Regions from separate parts of the Idiomarina sp. X4 genome, predicted to be linked through region 1. Evidence: predicted binding sites of a transcription regulator. Region 1 holds the regulator's gene; each other region holds the start of a gene.

Region 1 (6,148 bases):
AAAGCAGGAGAGTCGCTGAGCCAAGGAAGGCGAAAATACCGACGACATCGGTCACCGTGGTTAAAATTACGCCACCGGCAAGTGCAGGGTCAATGTTAAAACGCTTCAACATAAGCGGAACGGTTGCCCCCGCCAGCCCTGCGGCTAATAGGTTCATCATCATAGCGAACGCGATAATACCGCCAACCAGTAAGTCTTGCTTCCAAAGCGCAACGACTGCAGCAATAAGCACCGACCATATTACGCCGTTTAAGAAGCCTATCGCGAGCTCTTTACCGATTAACCATCGGGAGTTACTGGATCCGATATGGCCGAGCGCCATACCTCGAATAACCAGTGTTAAGGTTTGACTACCGGCAATGCCGCCCATACTAGGAACTATGGTGTTCAAAATAGCCAGTATGGCCATTTGCGCCAGTATGTCTTCAAACAGTGAACTGACCATGGCGGCTAATAAGGCTGTCACCAAGTTAACCGCAAGCCATACGGTACGGCGGCGGGTACTTTTCAATACCGGCGCAAAGGTATCCTCGTCATCTTCCAAGCCCGCCATACTGAGCATCGAGTGCTGAGCTTCTTCACGAATAATATCAACTACATCATCGATCGTAATACGACCCACAAGTTGTTGCTCACTATCGACAACCGGTGCAGAAACCCAGTCATGTCGCTCAAAAAGCTTAGCCACTTCGGTTTCTTCCATATCGACGGGTATGGTCGTAATATCCGATGACATAATTTCATCGATGCGGCGGCTGGGGTCGACTGTAAGTAACTGAGTCAACGAAATCTCACCAGTGACTTTCTCATTGCGATCAACGACATAGAGTTTATCGGTTGCTTCGGGCAATTCGCCTTTAAGACGCAGATAACGCAATACAACGTCGATAGTGACGTCTGAGCGTACCGTAATGGTATCGGTATTCATGATACCGCCAGCGCTGTCCTCTGCGTAGGAAAGAGCAGTTTCTGCCCGCTCACGGTCGCCTTCGTCCATCGACTTTAAGACTTCCTGATACACCGGCTCCGGCAAACCACGCAGAACGTAGGCGAGGTCATCGGTGTCCATGCCTTCGGTCGCTGCCGCCAGGTTTTCTGGCGCCATTTGACGAATGATGTCTTTCTGAACTTCTTCGTTCAGCTCTTCAAGAATTTCACCGTGCTCGTCAATATCGACCAGCTTCCAGATTTTAGAACGGCTTTTCGGTGGAGAAGACTCTAGTAGTAAAGCGACATCGCAGGCCGGCATGTTGTGCAGCATGCGTCGAGCTGCCACGAACATACCGTCGGCTAACGCAGAGTTAACCTCCTGAATTCGTTGCATGGCGTATTCTTTATCGGACAGCTCGGCTATCATTGGTTACTCGTTTTCCTCAAAGCGATCTTCGAACAATTCGCTCACCGCTACTAATGCGTCTTCTGCATCATCGCCTTCGGCACAAACTTCGACCGACTTGCCTTGTTGGCTGGCGAGCAGCATTAAGCACATCACACTGGCAGCGTTAACGCATTGTTCACCCTGCTGAACGGTAATTTCTGACTTGAATGACTGTGTGAGCTGCGCAAGTTTGGTCGCAGCCCTAGCATGAAGGCCCAGTTTATTGCGTATAACAAGCGTCTTGCAAGCTTTACTCATGCTGCTTTAACTCCCGGTGACGAACCTGAACTTTCACTGATTTTTGTTCAAAGCGCTCCGCTAACTGCTGTGAAATATAAACGGAGCGATGCTGCCCACCAGTACAGCCTGTCGCAATCGTTAAATAGCTGCGGTTACTGCGTTGAAAGTGAGGCAGCCAAGTGCCTAAAAAGTTTTCGAGCTGATAGACAAACTTCGTGACCAACGGCTGTTGGCGAAAATAATGCTGTACGTCTGCATCTAAGCCGGTTAGCAACTTCAGTTCAGGTTGCCAGTGCGGGTTTGGTAATATGCGTGCATCAAATACAAAATCAGCGTCTTTCGGCAGTCCATACTTAAAACCAAAAGACTGAAAAACGATAATCAGTTTTTTGTCTGCTCGGCCGAGCACACGCTCGCGCACTTCTTCACTTAACTGGTGTAACGATAAGTCGCTGCTGTCCAGGCGCCAGGTGGCGCGCTCCATAATTGGTTCGAGCAACTTCCGTTCTGCCTGAAGCGCATCAACTAAAGGTAACTCCTTTTGTGAGAGCGGGTGCAAACGGCGTGTTTCACCAAAGCGTTTTAGTAAGGTGTTGTCGTCGGCATCAATGAACAGTACTTCTGGTTCAACCCCTTTGGGTAAAAAGTTTAGCGAGTCAAGCAGCTCTTCCGAATGTTCGGGCAGGTTTCTAACGTCAATGCTGATGGCAATTTTTGAATACTGCTCCATGACCGCATGAACCAGCGTGGGAAGTAGGCTAATGGGTAAGTTGTCGACGCAGTAAAAGCCAAGATCCTCGAGTACTCGAAGGGCGATAGTTTTACCCGATCCCGAGCGACCACTGACAATAATCAGTTGCATGGCTTATCTTCACCTTCCCCAATAAATAATTGATAAAGTGCGTTGTCACTTTCAGCGTTCCGAAGCGCGCGGGTGCAGTCTTTGTCATTCATGCGACGGGCAACGGCTGCTAATGTCTGCAAATGATTTTCATGCTCTGACTCTGGCACTAACAGCGCAAAAATAATGTCCACAGGTTGGTTATCAATCGCGTCAAACTCGATTGGCTCGTCTAACGTCAATAACACCGCAACCGGATGGCTGGCTTTAGCGAGTCGCCCATGAGGAATAGCAATACCTAAACCAATACCGGTACTTCCTAAGCGTTCACGGTTAACCAAGCTTTCAAAAATGTCATGACGAGTAATGCCTGACAGTTTTGGCGCGACAATTTGGCTAATGGTTTCTAATAACCGCTTTTTACTTGCACCCTCGACTGCACACCTGGTGCAGTCGGGGCTTAACAACTCACTTATTTGCATGGACTAATGCTTTTTCATTTTTTCTTTGTGTTTAATAACCTGACGGTCAAGCTTATCGATTAAACCATCAATGGCTGCGTACATATCATCGTGAACAGAGTCAGCGAAAATCTCGCCGCCGTTCAGGTGCACGGTAGCTTCCGCTTTTTGATTCGTTTTTTCAACATTAAGGATGACGTGAACGTTGGTGATATGGTCAAAATGGCGCTCTAACTTAGCAAATTTTGTGTCCACATACTCACGTAGAGACTCAGTGATATCGATATGATGACCAGTAAGATTAATTTGCATAACGTCTTCCTTCTGCAGTTTACAAGTTATAAAAGACTCTTGCGTTGACTCGATGAGGGAATATTCAGTGATTCCCGGTACTTCGCAATTGTCCTCCTCGCTACTTTGATGCCTTGCTCGGCTATCAGTTCAGCGATTTTGCTGTCGCTTAATGGTTTGCTACGGTTTTCTGCAGCGACTAACTTCTTAATTAAAGCACGTATTGCGGTACTTGAACACTCACCTCCACCTTCTGTACTGACATGGCTAGAGAAAAAGTATTTTAATTCAAAAATGCCTCGTGGGCAGTGCAGAAACTTCTGCGTTGTTACCCGTGAAATGGTGCTTTCATGCATTTCCACGGCTTCAGCGACATCATTGAGTACCATTGGTTTCATGGCCTCTTCACCGTACTCAAAAAAGCCCTGCTGGCGCTGAACAATACAGTTGGCAACTTTCAACAGCGTTTCATTGCGACTCTCCAGACTTTTAATAAACCAACGCGCTTCCTGTGTATGGTTTTTAATGTACTGACTGTCTGCCGAGGACTTCGCCGCTTTACTCAGTGCCGCGTATTCTTCATTGACCTTTAATTTAGGTACGCTATCCGGGTTTAATTCGACCACCCAGCGACCATTCTTTTTCATGACCGCAACGTCAGGAATCACGTACTCAACTTCTTGTTGAGCAACTTGTTCGCCCGGGTGCGGGTGCATTTGCTGAATCAGCCGCATGACTTCACGTAAGTCATTTTCGGTTAATTTGAGCTTTTTCTGGATATTGCGGAAGTCTCGGTTGCCCAGCAAGTCCATATGCTCGCTAACCAGAGTGATAGCAGCGAGCTTAAACGGCGTGCTGTCGTCCAGTTGTCGTAATTGAATCGCCAGGCACTCGCTGACGGTACGTGCGCCGACACCGACTGGGTCAAAGTGTTGGATGCGCTTGAGTACCATGCAGACTTCTTCTTCGCCAACCTCGGGTAAGCGCACAGACTCAATAATGTCTTCAATATTCGTTGTTAAATAACCATTGTCGTCAATGGCTTCGATAATGGCTTCGCCAATCGCAGTGTCTTCTTCAGAAAAGTGCGACAGTTGCATTTGCCAAATCAGATGGTCTTGCAAAGACTCGCTCGTTGAGCCTTGGTACACCTCATAGTCACCGTCGTAGGATTTGCCGTTTGAGGCCGCTCCGGTAGCAGGAGTCGACGATGAATAGGTATCATCCCATGTGCTGTCCACAGGGAGGTCTTCTGGCATTTCCTGAGTTTTTATAACATCGGAGGTTTCACGCTGACTGTCGTCTTTATTTGACGAATGAGGGGAGTCGGTGCTGTCACCGTCATGAGGTTGTTCGCTTTCAACTTCCAGTAACGGGTTATTGTCCAGCGCGTCCTGAATTTCAGCCTGTAAGTCGAGCGAAGAAAGCTGCAGCAAGCGTATCGCTTGTTGTAACTGAGGCGTCATGGTCAGTTGCTGACCAATTTTTAGCTGCAGACTTTGTCTCATGGTTATCGTCCCGGTATCACGTTAAAGGGTGAACTGCTCACCGAGGTAAACATCTTTAACCTGTTGATTCGATAATATACTTTCTGCATCTCCGCTGGCAATAAGTTCTCCGTGACTAACAATGTACGCATGCTCACAAACGGACAAGGTTTCTCTGACATTGTGGTCTGTAATAAGTACACCAATACCACGCTGCTTTAAATGTTCAACAATTTTCTTAATGTCGATAACCGAAATTGGGTCGACGCCTGCAAAGGGCTCATCCAGAAGAATAAACGTGGGCTCTGCGGCAAGGGCGCGGGCAATTTCGACACGACGTCTCTCACCGCCGGATAAGCTCATCCCCAGACTGTTCGCAATATGACCAATATTGAACTCTTCAAGAAGCGAGTCGAGCTGTTCTTCGCGAGCGTCCGCTGAAAGCTCTTTACGGGTTTCTAATATCGCCATCAGGTTATCGCGCACGGTCAGCTTTCTGAAAATCGATGCTTCTTGCGGTAGATAACCAATTCCGCGGCGAGCACGCTCATGCATTGGCAGAGACGTTAGGTCGTCTTTGTCTAGTAAAATCTGGCCTTTGTCGCTGTTGATTAAGCCGACAATCATATAAAACGTCGTTGTTTTCCCCGCACCATTGGGCCCTAAGAGCCCAATAATCTGGCCCTGACTGACCTCCAGGCTAACGTCCTTTACAACCTGACGACGCTTAAAGCTTTTGGCAAGATGTTTGACTCGTAAGGTGGCCATAATTAAGGGTTCTCGTTGTCGGTTTTGTCGTCTTTTGTTTTCGGCGTAAATATCGTAATTACGCGCCCGTTATCGGCATCAGAGCTGCTTGCAGAGATCGTCTGTGCGGCTAAGTCGTAGACGATCGTATCACCGCTTGAACTGCTTGTGCCCTGAGAGATTTTCGCGTCCCCGCTGAGCTCGAGACGTTGTTCGACTTGGAAGTAGGTTATTTTATTTGCCTGAGCGCTAATATCGTTGCCGTTTTCCAGGGTCTGCGTGTAGGTTGCCGGTGAACCTTCTGCAATAAAGGTGTCCGCCTGCTCGCCGCTTTCGCTGGCAGAGGCTTCGAGTCGGTCCGCCTTAATAAGTAGTGTGCCCTGACGGATAACAACATTGTCAGTAAGTACTAACTTATTGTTTTTTATGTCGAATTGCTCATGGCTTGACTCGACTTCCATCGGCTTTTTAAAGTCAGCCTTTCCTTGCGCCATCGCCGTCAAAGGCAATGCGATAAGCACAAAAAAGCTAAGACTTAGGCTGGAAAACCGTTTTAACATGTCGTTTTAACTCCATCATTTCTGCGCTCATGTCGGCGCTTAAACCATCTCCGCGAACTTCCACTTGCGGACCTCGCATTAATACCGGGTATTCAGTGCTCATTGATTCATTGGCTAAGTCGATAACCAGATATTCTGTCATA
Region 2 (6,148 bases), 260 kb from region 1:
GAAAGCTTCTTTTTCTTCTTTTGTTTACGTTTCTCTTTTAACGTCATCTGAGGTTTCTTCTTTTCTTTCTCTTTACTCATTGGATTCACCTTATCTGTTCAATATCTAAAAAGTACTTAAACTATTGCACAACTAAGTTACTCCAAGGCTCTACCCTCCTTAAGGCATGAGTGTTTAAAGGTCTGTAATCACTTTTCTTTGGTTTACAGAAATAACGTCCCACTTGTCGGTTCTTCTGCCAAATTCAGTCACCGCAACATCCCCTAATTTGAGCCCCAACAACGCAGAACCTAATGGCGATATAAATGAAATCATCTTCTCTTCGGGATCTGCTAACTCTGGTGGTACCAAAGTGACCGTCACCTTTTCCCGAGTCGCTCTGTTTTTAATGGTCACAGAAGAGCCAACTGTTACCCGCCCCAATAGCCGTGAGCTACTCTTTTGGCTAAATTCAAGCCGTTCCAACAATATACTCAGCTCAATAGGGTCCATTAACATTCTTTGTCCCGCATTTTGAAATATGGGACTACCTAAACATACCGAGCCCTTACAGGGCCTAAACATGCGCATAAGCACGGCTTTATCTCCAACCGAACTAATGAATAAATAACTGTGGAATTACAACAATAGGGAAACAGCCGAACGCATGAGCTGCGTTCGGCTTAATTTGGAAAGGTGAGAGCAGTACTCTGTATTGAATAGTTATACTTAAACATAATGTCCTCAAAACAACTTGAGAACATCATAGCCCGTTAAAAATTTAAAGCAAGCCCTTGCTATATTCGTCTAAAAACACCGAATTTATTGACTTCCGGTAGCATCAGTCAATCAGACAAGATACAGTCTCTTGCTCGAGATGAGCACCCGCTGATGAGGAGGATAGCAATGAAAAACAAAGTCTGTATTTTGAGTATGGATAATTTAGACGGCTTTTTTAGCTATGATGATTTATTAAAAGAGCCCTTTAAGCAGCATGGAATAGACGTAGAGACAGTCTCATGGCGCAATTCTCAGTGCGACTGGAATCAATATGATGCCGTCATTGTCCGCTCAACCTGGGACTATCAGGACGACTGCGAAGAATTTTTAAACGTATTAGAAAAGATAGAATCCTCTTCTGCAACATTGATGAATTCATTGCAGGTCATAAAATGGAATATTAGTAAGACCTACCTTAAAGAACTTGAAGATAAACAGGTACCGACGGTCCCTACTTTATGGGGGAGATTATTTGACATCAACACGTTAAAGTCAGCTCAATTAGAATGGCCCAATCAGCAGTTGATCATCAAGCCCGCAGTTTCTGCCAACGCAGACGATACATTCCGACTGTCACAGGACAGCTCTACCGATGCTTTAATACAGTCGCTTACCGAACATTTCCCACCCGGTCGCGAGTTCATGCTGCAGCCGTTTTTAAATTCCATTGTGGAGCACGGTGAATATTCATTATTCTATTTTGGCGGAAGCTTCAGTCATGCCATTAAAAAGTGTCCCGCTAACGGCGACTTTAGAGTACAAGAAGAGCACGGTGGCGAGTTCTTTCAGGTGAATCCTGATAATGCCGTTAAAGACGTGGCCGAGCGGGCATTAGGATGCGTCGACGAGACACTGCTCTATGCCAGAATTGATGTTGCTCTATTAAACGATAATACGCCTGCCATTATTGAAATGGAGCTCATTGAACCGAGTTTATACTTTGGGGTTGATAAAGCTAGCGCAGAGCGCTTCGTAAAAGCTTATCTCAGTATGATAAAGCGTTAATTAGTAATACCGATGATTGGCTCTATCCATGCCATACGAGACGATAAGTCGCTATGGGTGACATAATATAAGGTGCGGTGATGCGCACCTTATGTCGACAGTAAGGCCACTGGTTTCATCTATGGCTCCGGCTATCCATTTAATTCACGCTAAATTAAACGGGTCATCCATTGCACGCGACGGCTCGGTAAACCACACTGGGCCGTCGTCCGTCATATAGAAGTGGTCTTCTAAACGGACGCCAAAAGCGTCTGGTTTAATGACCATCGGCTCATTGCTAAAGCACATTCCCGATGCCAATACAGTTTTATCACCGCCCACCAGATAAGGCCATTCATGTAAGTCCATGCCTATACCGTGACCCGTTCGATGAGGTACACCCGGCAACTGATAGTCCGCTTTTAAGCCAAGCTTCGCGAGTTCCTCTCGAACGGCATCATCCACCGACTCGCAGGTACTTCCATTGTGCGCGGCATCAAATGCCGCTTGCTGAAGCTGTCGCTCATATTGCCAGAATGTCTTTTGTTCAGCGTTAGCCTCACCGAATGGGTACGTGCGGGTAATGTCAGAATGGTAGCCATGTAACTTACAACCGGTATCAATTAATACCCAGTCATTTTTTTCCAATTTTTGCTCATGACTGACGCCATGCGGATAACTGGTGCCCTGACCAAACAACACAATACAGAAGAAAGAGCCACTTGCGCCCACTTTGCGATGAGCCTCGTCAATAAACGCCCGCACCTCTGAGGCCGTTACCCCTTCCTGTAGCATTGCCCCGGTCGCACGATGCACCGCCATGGTCATATCCATCGCGGTTTGTATGAGTGCAAGTTCAGCTTTTGACTTATGCATGCGACACTCAGCGGTAATCACTTTTGCGTCGCACATTTGCGCTGCCGGATAGCGCTCCTCAAGGTTTGAAACAATGCTATAAGACGATGACTCGTCCAGCGCGAGTTTACCTCTGGTCAATTCGTTCTCTTTCAGAAAATCAATAAAATAATCGTAGGGTGATTCGTGTTCGTCCCACAGCAAGGTCTTCATTGGCAGTTTCATCGCTTGCGTTAGTGACCCAATTTCAAACGCAGGAGCAATTAAAGTAACCGGCCCTTCGACAGGAACAATTGCGCCTACCAGACGTTCACTTGGGTACCATTTCAAACCGGTAAAATACTCTAAATTAGTACCCGCGTTTAAATACATCGCATCGATGCCTTTGGCTCGCATCAATGTCTGGGCTTTGTCGACTCTCGCCTGATACTCTTCTAATGTAATGGGCTGAACATTCAGTGTCATATCTTCTAATGCGTCGAGGGCGGTCTTTGCATCGGTAATGCCTACACCGTGGGTCATTCTGCCTCCTAAAATGTCATTTCGTCCTAACAAAAAGATTCAAATAGATGGCCGATTCTGCTAAATAATGGCGAAATATAATAGTCAACTTTAGGCTTTGATTTTTAAAACACTGATTTATATGGGTTTTGTTTTTTGGCTTGACTCTTGCATTATGACTCATAATAAAAAGACAAGAACAATAAGGACGCATTATGAGTATAAAATTCGAAGATCGGCCTTTAGACAAGGTTCGTGAGGAAACTATTGACCAACTGGTCATGAACTACGGTCACGGGGAGCTTTCCTCAGAAGCGTTTGAGCGCCGTCTCGATGCGGCTATGGATGCAACAGAACATAGTCAACTTGCTGCACTAGTAGATGACCTTGAGCTGAAGCCTGACACGTCGTACGACAGCATGAAAGAACAAAAATTCTCGCCACACTATGGTGAAGGACGCGCCCAACCAACGGAAAATGTCGTCTCTATTTTGTCATCCAATGAGCGAACAGGTGTGTGGACCGTTCCGCGTGAAATAACGGTGTATGATTTTCTGGGCTCTGTCGAACTCGACTTTACGGATGCCGTATTCCAACACCCCGATGTCACGATCAAAGTGGTCGGGATGCTTTCAAGTCTCGAAATTTACGTACCTGAAGAAATCATGATAAGCACCAACGTATTTAATATTCTTGGTTCCACTGAAAACAAAGCCCCATCCATGGGAAACCTGAAGCAAGTTCCCCATATTCGAATTGAAGGCTTTCACGTGCTCGGTTCGGTTGAGGTAAAAGTCAAACGCACCATTAAAGAGAAGTTCGTGGCTTTTGCAAACAGCCTGAAAGAAACCTTTAACTCAAAGAACTTTTACTAAGCAGCAGCCAGCTGTGCCAAATACTCGTCGTAACTACCGGCAAAGTCACGTAAGCCTTTGTCGGTAATTTCAATAATACGGGTCGCCAATGACGACACAAATTCGCGGTCATGACTGACAAATAGCAAAGTGCCCTCGAACTGCTCCAGCGCCAGGTTCAGAGACTCAATAGATTCCATATCCAAATGGTTCGTTGGTTCGTCCATCACCAGAATATTAGGCTTTTGCAAAATGAGTTTGCCAAATATCATGCGGCCTTTCTCACCACCGGACAAAATAGATACTGGCTTTTGAATATCATCCGCAGAAAATAGCATACGTCCCAACACGCCGCGTATCGACTGCTCGTCATCACTCGGTTGCTTCCACTGATACATCCACTCGTACACCGTCATTTCCTGTTTGAACAGGTGAGCGTGATCCTGAGCGTAATAACCAATGTTGGCATTTTCTGACCATTTGATACTGCCGGATTCCGGCGTGTAGTCGCCCATCAGACACTTCAGTAAAGTCGTTTTACCAATACCATTGGCACCAATAATGGCGACTTTTTCGCCCACTTCTACCGAGGTACTCAAGCCTTTCAATACCGCCTGCTCGTCAAACCTTTTACGCACATTCTCGGTTTCAAGCGCCAGCCGGTACAGCTTCTTCTCTTGGGTAAAGCGAATATACGGATTCACTCGGCTGGATGCTTTCACTTCTTCCAGCTGAATCTTTTCCATTTGGCGCTGACGCGAGGTCGCCTGCTTGGCCTTCGAGGCATTCGCCGAGAAGCGGCTCACAAAGCTCTGCAGCTCCGCAATCTTCTCTTTCTTCTTGGCGTTGTCGTTCATCAGCTGTTCACGCGCCTGAGTGGCGGCAAACATGTATTCATCATAGTTGCCCGGATACACACGTAGCTCGCCGTAATCAATATCGGCCATGTGCGTACAAATCGTGTTCAGAAAGTGACGGTCGTGCGAGATAATGATCATGGTGCTTTGCTTTTCCGCCAGCACCTCTTCTAACCAACGAATGGTGTTAATGTCCAGGTTGTTGGTCGGCTCATCCAGCAGCATAATATCCGGCTCAGAAAACAGCACCTGCGCCAGTAACACCCGAATTTTAACACCCGGCGCCAGTGCCGACATCAAGCCAAAGTGCTGCTCGACCGGTATACCTAAGCCTAACAGCAGTTCTCCGGCGCGAGACTCGGCTGTGTAACCGTCCATTTCAGCAAATTCAGTTTCTAAGTCGGCAACTCGCATGCCGTCTTCTTCACTCATCTCACCGCTGCTGTAAATACGGTCACGCTCTTCTTTCACCGCCCACAGTTCTTCATGCCCCATAATAACGGCATCAACCACGCTGTAGTCTTCATAGGCAAACTGGTCCTGACGCAGCTTACCAATGCGGGTGTTGGGCTCTAACGACACGTTGCCGGCGGATGGCTCTTGTTCGCCGCTTAAAATACGCATAAAGGTCGACTTACCACAGCCGTTAGCGCCAATAAGGCCATAACGGTTGCCATTGCCGAATTTAACAGAGATATTTTCAAAAAGAGGCTTCGCACCAAATTGCATGGTGATATTTGCAGCAGAAATCACGTAATCTATATCCAGGATGAGGGAGTAAAAATGAGCGCGCAATGTACGTGTTTTTCCCGTAAATTACAAAGAAAGATTCACAAATAGGTAATTGATGATGCAAATGTCCTGGACAGACCTTTCTAACAATATTGGTAAAATTTGGAATACCGAGCTTTGGAAGTCTGGAGAAGCTCAAATTCACCTCAGTCAGGTAGTCATTGCGCTAACGCTTATCATTGTTGGTGTTATTGTTATTCGCTGGGTTGGTTCCCGACTCGTCAAGCGAGCACTTAGCTCCGGCAATGCATCGCAGAATACCGTTTTTGCGTTTCGCAAATTATTTTCCGTTCTTGCCTATGTCCTTATCGTTCTTATTGCCCTTCCCGTTGCAGGCATTCCAATTACCATATTTGCCGTGCTTGGCGGTGCATTAGCCATTGGTGTGGGTTTCGGCGCACAAAACCTGCTCAACAACCTCATTTCGGGCATGATTTTAATCGCTGAGCGCCCTATTCGCATTGGTGACATTGTCGAGTTGGAAAAAGAGCGCGGTCGGGTAGAAGAAATAGGTAATCGGTGCGTGCGTATTCGTCGTTACGACGG
Region 3 (6,148 bases), 580 kb from region 1:
ACGTTTGGGGTCATTTTTTATGTGTGGAAGTCACTGCCGTACCATCATGCTATTTGGCACTTGTTCGTGTTAGCGGGCAGTATTTTTCACTTCTTTTCTATTTTCTACTTTGTCCTGCCGCAACCGGAGCTTGTCGCTGCCAGCTAAACATCGTTGCGGCAACTTTCGGGCACATACAAAAAGCCCCGCCGTTAAGCGGGGCTTTCTTTTAGCAGCTAAAGCGTGATTAGCCTTTTGATTCGCGACCCAGTCGCTTACGCTCATTCTCGGTCAAAGCACGCTTACGAATACGGATAGACTCAGGGGTTACCTCAACTAACTCGTCATCGTTGATGAACTCAAGCGCTTGCTCAAGAGTGTACTTAATTGGTGGGCTCAGTGTTTGAGCGTCGTCAGTACCTGAAGCACGAACGTTCGTCAGCTGCTTACCTTTAAGACAGTTAACGGTTAAGTCGTTAGAGCGGTTATGAATACCAATAACCTGGCCTTCATAAACTTCGTCGCCGTGCGCTGCGAATAACTTACCGCGCTCTTGCAGGTTAAACAGTGCGTAAGTCAGTGCTTTACCCTGCGCGTTCGAAATGAGTACGCCGTTCACGCGCTGACCAATAGTGCCGCCTTTGTGCGGGCCGTAGTGGTCAAACGTGTGGTACATCAAGCCAGTACCCGATGTCAGTGTCATGAACTCGGTCTGGAAGCCAATTAAGCCACGGCTTGGTACTTCGAAGTCGACACGAACACGGCCTTTACCGTCAGGTGTCATGTTTGTCATCTCGGCTTTACGTAGGCCAAGTTTTTCCATGACTGCACCTTGGTGCTGCTCTTCGATATCAACGGTCAAAGACTCATACGGTTCCATTTTCTTACCGTCTTCTTCTTTGATGATAACTTCCGGGCGAGATACAGCCAGTTCGAAGCCTTCGCGGCGCATGTTCTCGATTAATACACCTAAGTGCAATTCACCACGGCCTGATACGCGGAATTTATCCGGGTTGTCCGTTTCTTCAACGCGAAGCGCAACGTTGTGAACCAGCTCTTGCTGTAAGCGTTCAAGAATTTGACGTGAAGTAACGAACTTACCTTCTTTACCCGCAAACGGAGAGGTGTTGACCTGGAAGGTCATGGTAACCGTTGGCTCGTCAACGCTTAGCGGCTTCATTGCTTCAGCTGCGCCAACCGCACAAACGGTATCTGAAATTTTCAGTTCGCCCAAACCGGTTATCGCACAAATGTCGCCTGCATGAGCTGATTCAGCGTCAATGCGGTCAAGGCCCAGGTAGTTAAAGACTTTACCAATTTTACCACTACGCTCTTTGCCGTCAGCACCCACAATGGTCACCGGTTGGTTGACTTTCACGCTACCGCGGGTCACACGACCAATACCGATAACACCAAGGTAGCTTGAGTAATCCAGCTGTGAAATTTGCATCTGTAAGTCAGCGTCCGGGTCGGCGTCTGGGTGGCTAACTTCATTGACGATAGTTTCGAACAACGGTGTCATGTTCTCGCCAACCGTGTCCTCTTCGCGAGTCGCCCAACCGTTCAATGCCGACGCGTAAACCACTGGGAAGTCTAACTGTTCGTCGGTGGCACCTAAGTTATCGAATAAGTCGAAGACCTGATCCATGACCCAGTCAGGACGAGCGCCCGGGCGGTCGATTTTGTTGATAACAAGAATTGGGTTCAAACCGTGCTCGAATGCTTTCTGTGTGACGAAACGTGTTTGTGGCATAGGACCGTCAACAGCGTCGACCACCAGTAATACAGAGTCTGCCATAGAAAGTACGCGTTCAACTTCACCGCCAAAGTCAGCGTGCCCTGGAGTATCTAGAATGTTGATGCGGTAGTCCTGCCAGTTAACGGCGGTGTTTTTGGCCAAAATAGTAATGCCGCGTTCTTTTTCCAGATCGTTCGAGTCCATGATGCGCTCTTCGAGCTCACCACGACTTTCGAGTGTACCGGATTGCTGGAGCAACTTATCTACGAGTGTCGTCTTACCATGGTCTACGTGCGCAATAATCGCAATGTTGCGAAGCTTATTGATATCAAATGCCTGAGTTGTCATTAAGAAAGCCTGTGTTTGTCGGTAGTGAGTGTAAACCCAACCCTTCCGACGGGGGTTTATGAAAAATAGCGGCGTATTCTACCTGCTTAGACGATATTAAAAAAGACCTGATTGTTTTTTGTTCGTTATTTTTGTCGAATAAACCGGCACTCATTCTGTTCCGAATTTGTGACTGTCGGTGATCGAATGCACCCTAATGGTGCGTAATGAACGGTAATGGTGCGCAAGTAAGTTTGCGCAAAAATGACACTGAAGTAACTGATTGATTTTTAATAAAAAGTAAATTGGCACAGGCTTTGCTATACTGTGGCTGTTACTTTTTAAAGACGCTGTCTACTGGAGGACAACATGTCAGCTGATAAGATTTTCGATACCATTAAAGAAAACGACGTAAAATTCGTCGACCTACGCTTTACCGATACTAAGGGTAAAGAACAACACGTCACTATTCCGGTGTCGCAAATCGATGACGACTTCTTCGAAGAAGGTAAAATGTTTGACGGCTCGTCAATTGCAGGCTGGAAAGGCATTAACGAATCGGACATGGTGTTAATGCCTGACAATGATTCAGCCGTACTGGATCCGTTCACTGATGAAATGACGTTAAACATTCGTTGCGACATTTTAGAGCCTGAAACACTGCAAGGTTACAGCCGTGACCCACGCTCTATCGCCAAACGTGCGGAAGAGTTCCTGCGCAGTTCTGGCATTGCCGATGAAGCTTACTTTGGTCCGGAGCCAGAGTTTTTCCTTTTCAACGATGTTCGTTTCCGTACTGATATGAGCGGTTCGTTCTATAAAATTGATGCGGATGAAGCAGAGTGGAACTCAGGTCGTGAGTACTCGGAAGGCAACATGGCTCACCGTCCGGGCGTGAAAGGCGGTTACTTCCCGGTACCACCGGTCGACTCAGCTCACGACATTCGTGGCACCATGAGTTTGGTTATGGAAGACATGGGCTTAGTGGTTGAAGCGCACCACCATGAGGTGGCGACAGCTGGTCAGAACGAGGTAGCGACCCGTTTCAACACCTTAACAACCAAAGCCGACGAGCTGCAGATTTACAAATATGTTGTGCACAATGTTGCTCATTCTTATGGCATGACAGCCACCTTTATGCCTAAGCCTTTAGTGGGCGATAACGGCTCAGGTATGCACGTGCACATGTCACTGAATAAAGGCGGCGAAAACCTGTTCGCAGGTGACCAATATGCTGGCTTAAGCGAAACGGCGCTTTATTACATTGGCGGTATTGTGAAACACGCTCGTGCGATTAATGCCTTCGCTAACGCATCAACGAACTCTTATAAACGTTTGGTGCCAGGCTTTGAAGCACCGGTGATGCTGGCTTACTCAGCGCGTAACCGTTCTGCATCCATTCGCATTCCGTTGGTGTCGAGTGCTAAAGCGCGTCGTATTGAAGTGCGTTTCCCTGACCCAAGTGCGAACCCTTACCTGTGTTTCACTGCACTGCTTATGGCTGGTCTTGACGGTATTCGTAACAAGATTCACCCGGGTGATGCAATGGACAAGGATTTATACAACTTGCCGCCAGAAGAAGCGAAAGACATTCCAACCGTTTGTCATTCGTTAGAAATGGCGCTGGAAGCACTGGACAAAGACCGTGACTTCCTGAAGCAAGGCGGCGTCATGGACGATGACATGATCGACGCTTATATTGGTCTTAAATACAACGAAGTAGAGACATTGAAGAAAACTACCCACCCGGTAGAGTTCGATATGTACTACAGCGTTTAACAACCTGTAAAGGGCGGTTTATACCGCCCTTTTTAATTGCACCAATTTGGTGCGTACGCTATTCTCTCCTTGTGAACACAAATACTTTAATCAACCAGCTTCTGACCGGGATACTCGTTTTAGACGAGAATTTCACCATACGCTATGTCAATTCAGCAGCAGAATCGTTGCTTGATCACAGCGCTAAGCGACTGCTCGGCGAGCCCTTTTCGACGGCATTTTTTCAATGCTCGCTGGCCAGTGAGACCATTGCAAACTGCTTTCAATATGAGCAGCGAGTGTTAAATACCGATGTGGAATTCACCTTACATTCCGGGCATCGAATTACCGTTGATGTGTGCATTCAGACGATACAGGACAGCGGTCAAACGCAATTGCTGATGGAACTTCGTAAGGCGGATCAGTTGCGTCGCATTAATCAGGAAGACCAACAGCGTAACCAGCTGTATGCAACTCAGCATTTACTGCGTGGTATGGCGCATGAAATTAAAAACCCGTTAGGTGGATTGCGCGGCGCGGCACAGTTGCTTGCCCGTGAGTTAAATGATGACTACCTGAAAGAATACACGGACTTAATTATCAGTCAGTCTGACCGGCTACGGTTTTTGGTTGACCGTCTGTTAGGTCCGATGAAACCCGGTAAACGGGGGTGGGTAAATATTCATGAAATAACCGAGCGTGTCGCAAAGACCCTGTCTTATGAATATGGCGATACGCTAACGATCACGCGTGACTATGACCCATCGCTGCCGGACATCATGATTGTTGAAGAAAGCTGCGAACAGGTGTTTTTGAACATCGCACAAAATGCGGCGCAGGCAATGAATGGTAACGGGAAGCTGACGGTAAGAACGCGGGTCGAGCATCAGCAGACACTGTTCGGTGAGCGTTATCGGCAATGTGCCGTGGTGCATTTTATTGATACCGGCCCGGGTATTTCGGACGCATTGCGGGACACGCTATTTTATCCGTTAGTCAGTGGCCGGGCGGAAGGCACCGGGTTGGGGTTGTCGCTGGCGCAAACCATCGTGCATCAGCACAAAGGCAAAATTGAGGTGAACTCAGAACCTGGGCGCACTCAATTTTCTGTCTATTTACCTTATGTAAGTGAGGGCTCTGGGAATGACTGACGCGAGTTTATGGATTATCGATGACGATGACTCCATTCGTTGGGTACTGGAAAAAGCGTTCGCAAACAGCCGTTATCAAGTGCGCGCGTTTTCCGACAGCGATTCGTTTTTTAACGCGCTTGAACAGCACCAACCCAGCGTCGTCATGACGGATATTCGCATGCCCGGCGATGACGGACTGGCTGTGCTGGAAAAACTAAAAGAGAACTACCCCGGTATGCCGGTCGTGGTCATGACGGCGCATTCTGACTTAGATACGACCGTCAAAGCCTTTCAGGGTGGGGCTTTTGAGTATTTACCGAAGCCATTTGATATTGATGAAGCGTTGACGACAGTAGACCGGGCTTTACGACACCTGGCTGAAAATAGACAACGTTCGCAGCAGCCGAAAACGGCCAAAGTGCCTGAAATTATTGGTGATGCACCGGCCATGCAGGATGTTTTCCGTGCCATTGGGCGACTGTCGTCATCGAGTGTGAGTGTATTGCTCACTGGTGAAACGGGTACAGGTAAAGAGTTAGTCGCTCGTGCACTACATAAGCACAGTCCGAGAGCTGAGGAGCCTTTCATTGCTCTGAATATGGCTGCTATTCCGGCTGATCTCATCGAGTCAGAACTGTTTGGGCATGAGCGTGGTGCTTTTACCGGGGCGGACAAAAAACGCATTGGTCGTTTTCAGCAAGCCAATGGCGGTACGCTGTTTTTGGATGAAATAGGCGATATGCCGTTGCCGGTCCAAACCCGGCTGCTGCGTGTATTAGCCGAAGGGCAGTTTTATCCGGTGGGGGCGCATCAACCGGTAGAGGTGGATGTTCGGGTTATTGCTGCGACACACCGGTCGCTGGAAACATTGGTGGAAAAGGGGCTGTTTCGAGACGACCTTTATCATCGCCTGAATGTGATTCGACTGAAGTTACCGCCGTTAAGAAAACGCCAGAATGATATTCCCACGTTAGCTGAACACTTTTTGGAAACTGCTTCCGAAGAACTTGGTGTTGCAGTGAAAAAACTGTCTAAAGACGCGTTAAGTGTTCTAAAAGCGTATGAGTGGCCGGGCAACGTGCGCCAACTTGAAAATACCTGTCGCTGGTTGACGGTTATGGCGCCGGGCCAGCGGGTGGGTATCGATGACTTACCGGATGATATTGTTCACCGGGAAAACGATAAAAGGGAGCGATTAAAAACTCCCCGCGAG

What was found. The regulator sigma-54, encoded in region 1, starts transcription at its own class of promoters, with help from an activator protein. The targets are predictions, from matches to a motif close to GTTGGCACGNNNNTNGNNT.
Region 2: a site for sigma-54 is predicted at 3,255-3,273, ahead of CWC33_RS02600 (DUF1707 SHOCT-like domain-containing protein). Genes of this name have one in related genera too.
Region 3: a site for sigma-54 is predicted at 2,349-2,367, ahead of glnA (glutamate--ammonia ligase). Genes of this name have one in related genera too.

Annotation. Positions count from the first base shown of each region.
Region 1 covers NZ_CP025000.1:774,493-780,640, reverse strand. The annotation lists gene mgtE (magnesium transporter) at 1-1,357, opposite strand, end outside; gene CWC33_RS03740 (HPr family phosphocarrier protein) at 1,361-1,636, opposite strand; gene rapZ (RNase adapter RapZ) at 1,629-2,480, opposite strand; gene ptsN (PTS IIA-like nitrogen regulatory protein PtsN) at 2,471-2,941, opposite strand; gene hpf (ribosome hibernation promoting factor) at 2,945-3,232, opposite strand; gene CWC33_RS03720 (RNA polymerase factor sigma-54) at 3,259-4,719, opposite strand; gene lptB (LPS export ABC transporter ATP-binding protein) at 4,741-5,466, opposite strand; gene lptA (lipopolysaccharide transport periplasmic protein LptA) at 5,469-6,005, opposite strand; gene lptC (LPS export ABC transporter periplasmic protein LptC) at 5,974-6,148, opposite strand, start outside.
Region 2 covers NZ_CP025000.1:516,090-522,237, forward strand. The annotation lists gene CWC33_RS02585 (GreA/GreB family elongation factor) at 175-498, opposite strand; gene CWC33_RS02590 (ATP-grasp domain-containing protein) at 886-1,764, shown strand; gene CWC33_RS02595 (M24 family metallopeptidase) at 1,909-3,120, opposite strand; gene CWC33_RS02600 (DUF1707 SHOCT-like domain-containing protein) at 3,315-3,974, shown strand; gene CWC33_RS02605 (ABC-F family ATPase) at 3,971-5,563, opposite strand; gene CWC33_RS02610 (mechanosensitive ion channel family protein) at 5,667-6,148, shown strand, end outside.
Region 3 covers NZ_CP025000.1:1,352,748-1,358,895, forward strand. The annotation lists gene trhA (PAQR family membrane homeostasis protein TrhA) at 1-147, shown strand, start outside; gene typA (translational GTPase TypA) at 227-2,065, opposite strand; gene glnA (glutamate--ammonia ligase) at 2,414-3,823, shown strand; gene glnL (nitrogen regulation protein NR(II)) at 3,895-4,953, shown strand; gene ntrC (nitrogen regulation protein NR(I)) at 4,946-6,148, shown strand, end outside.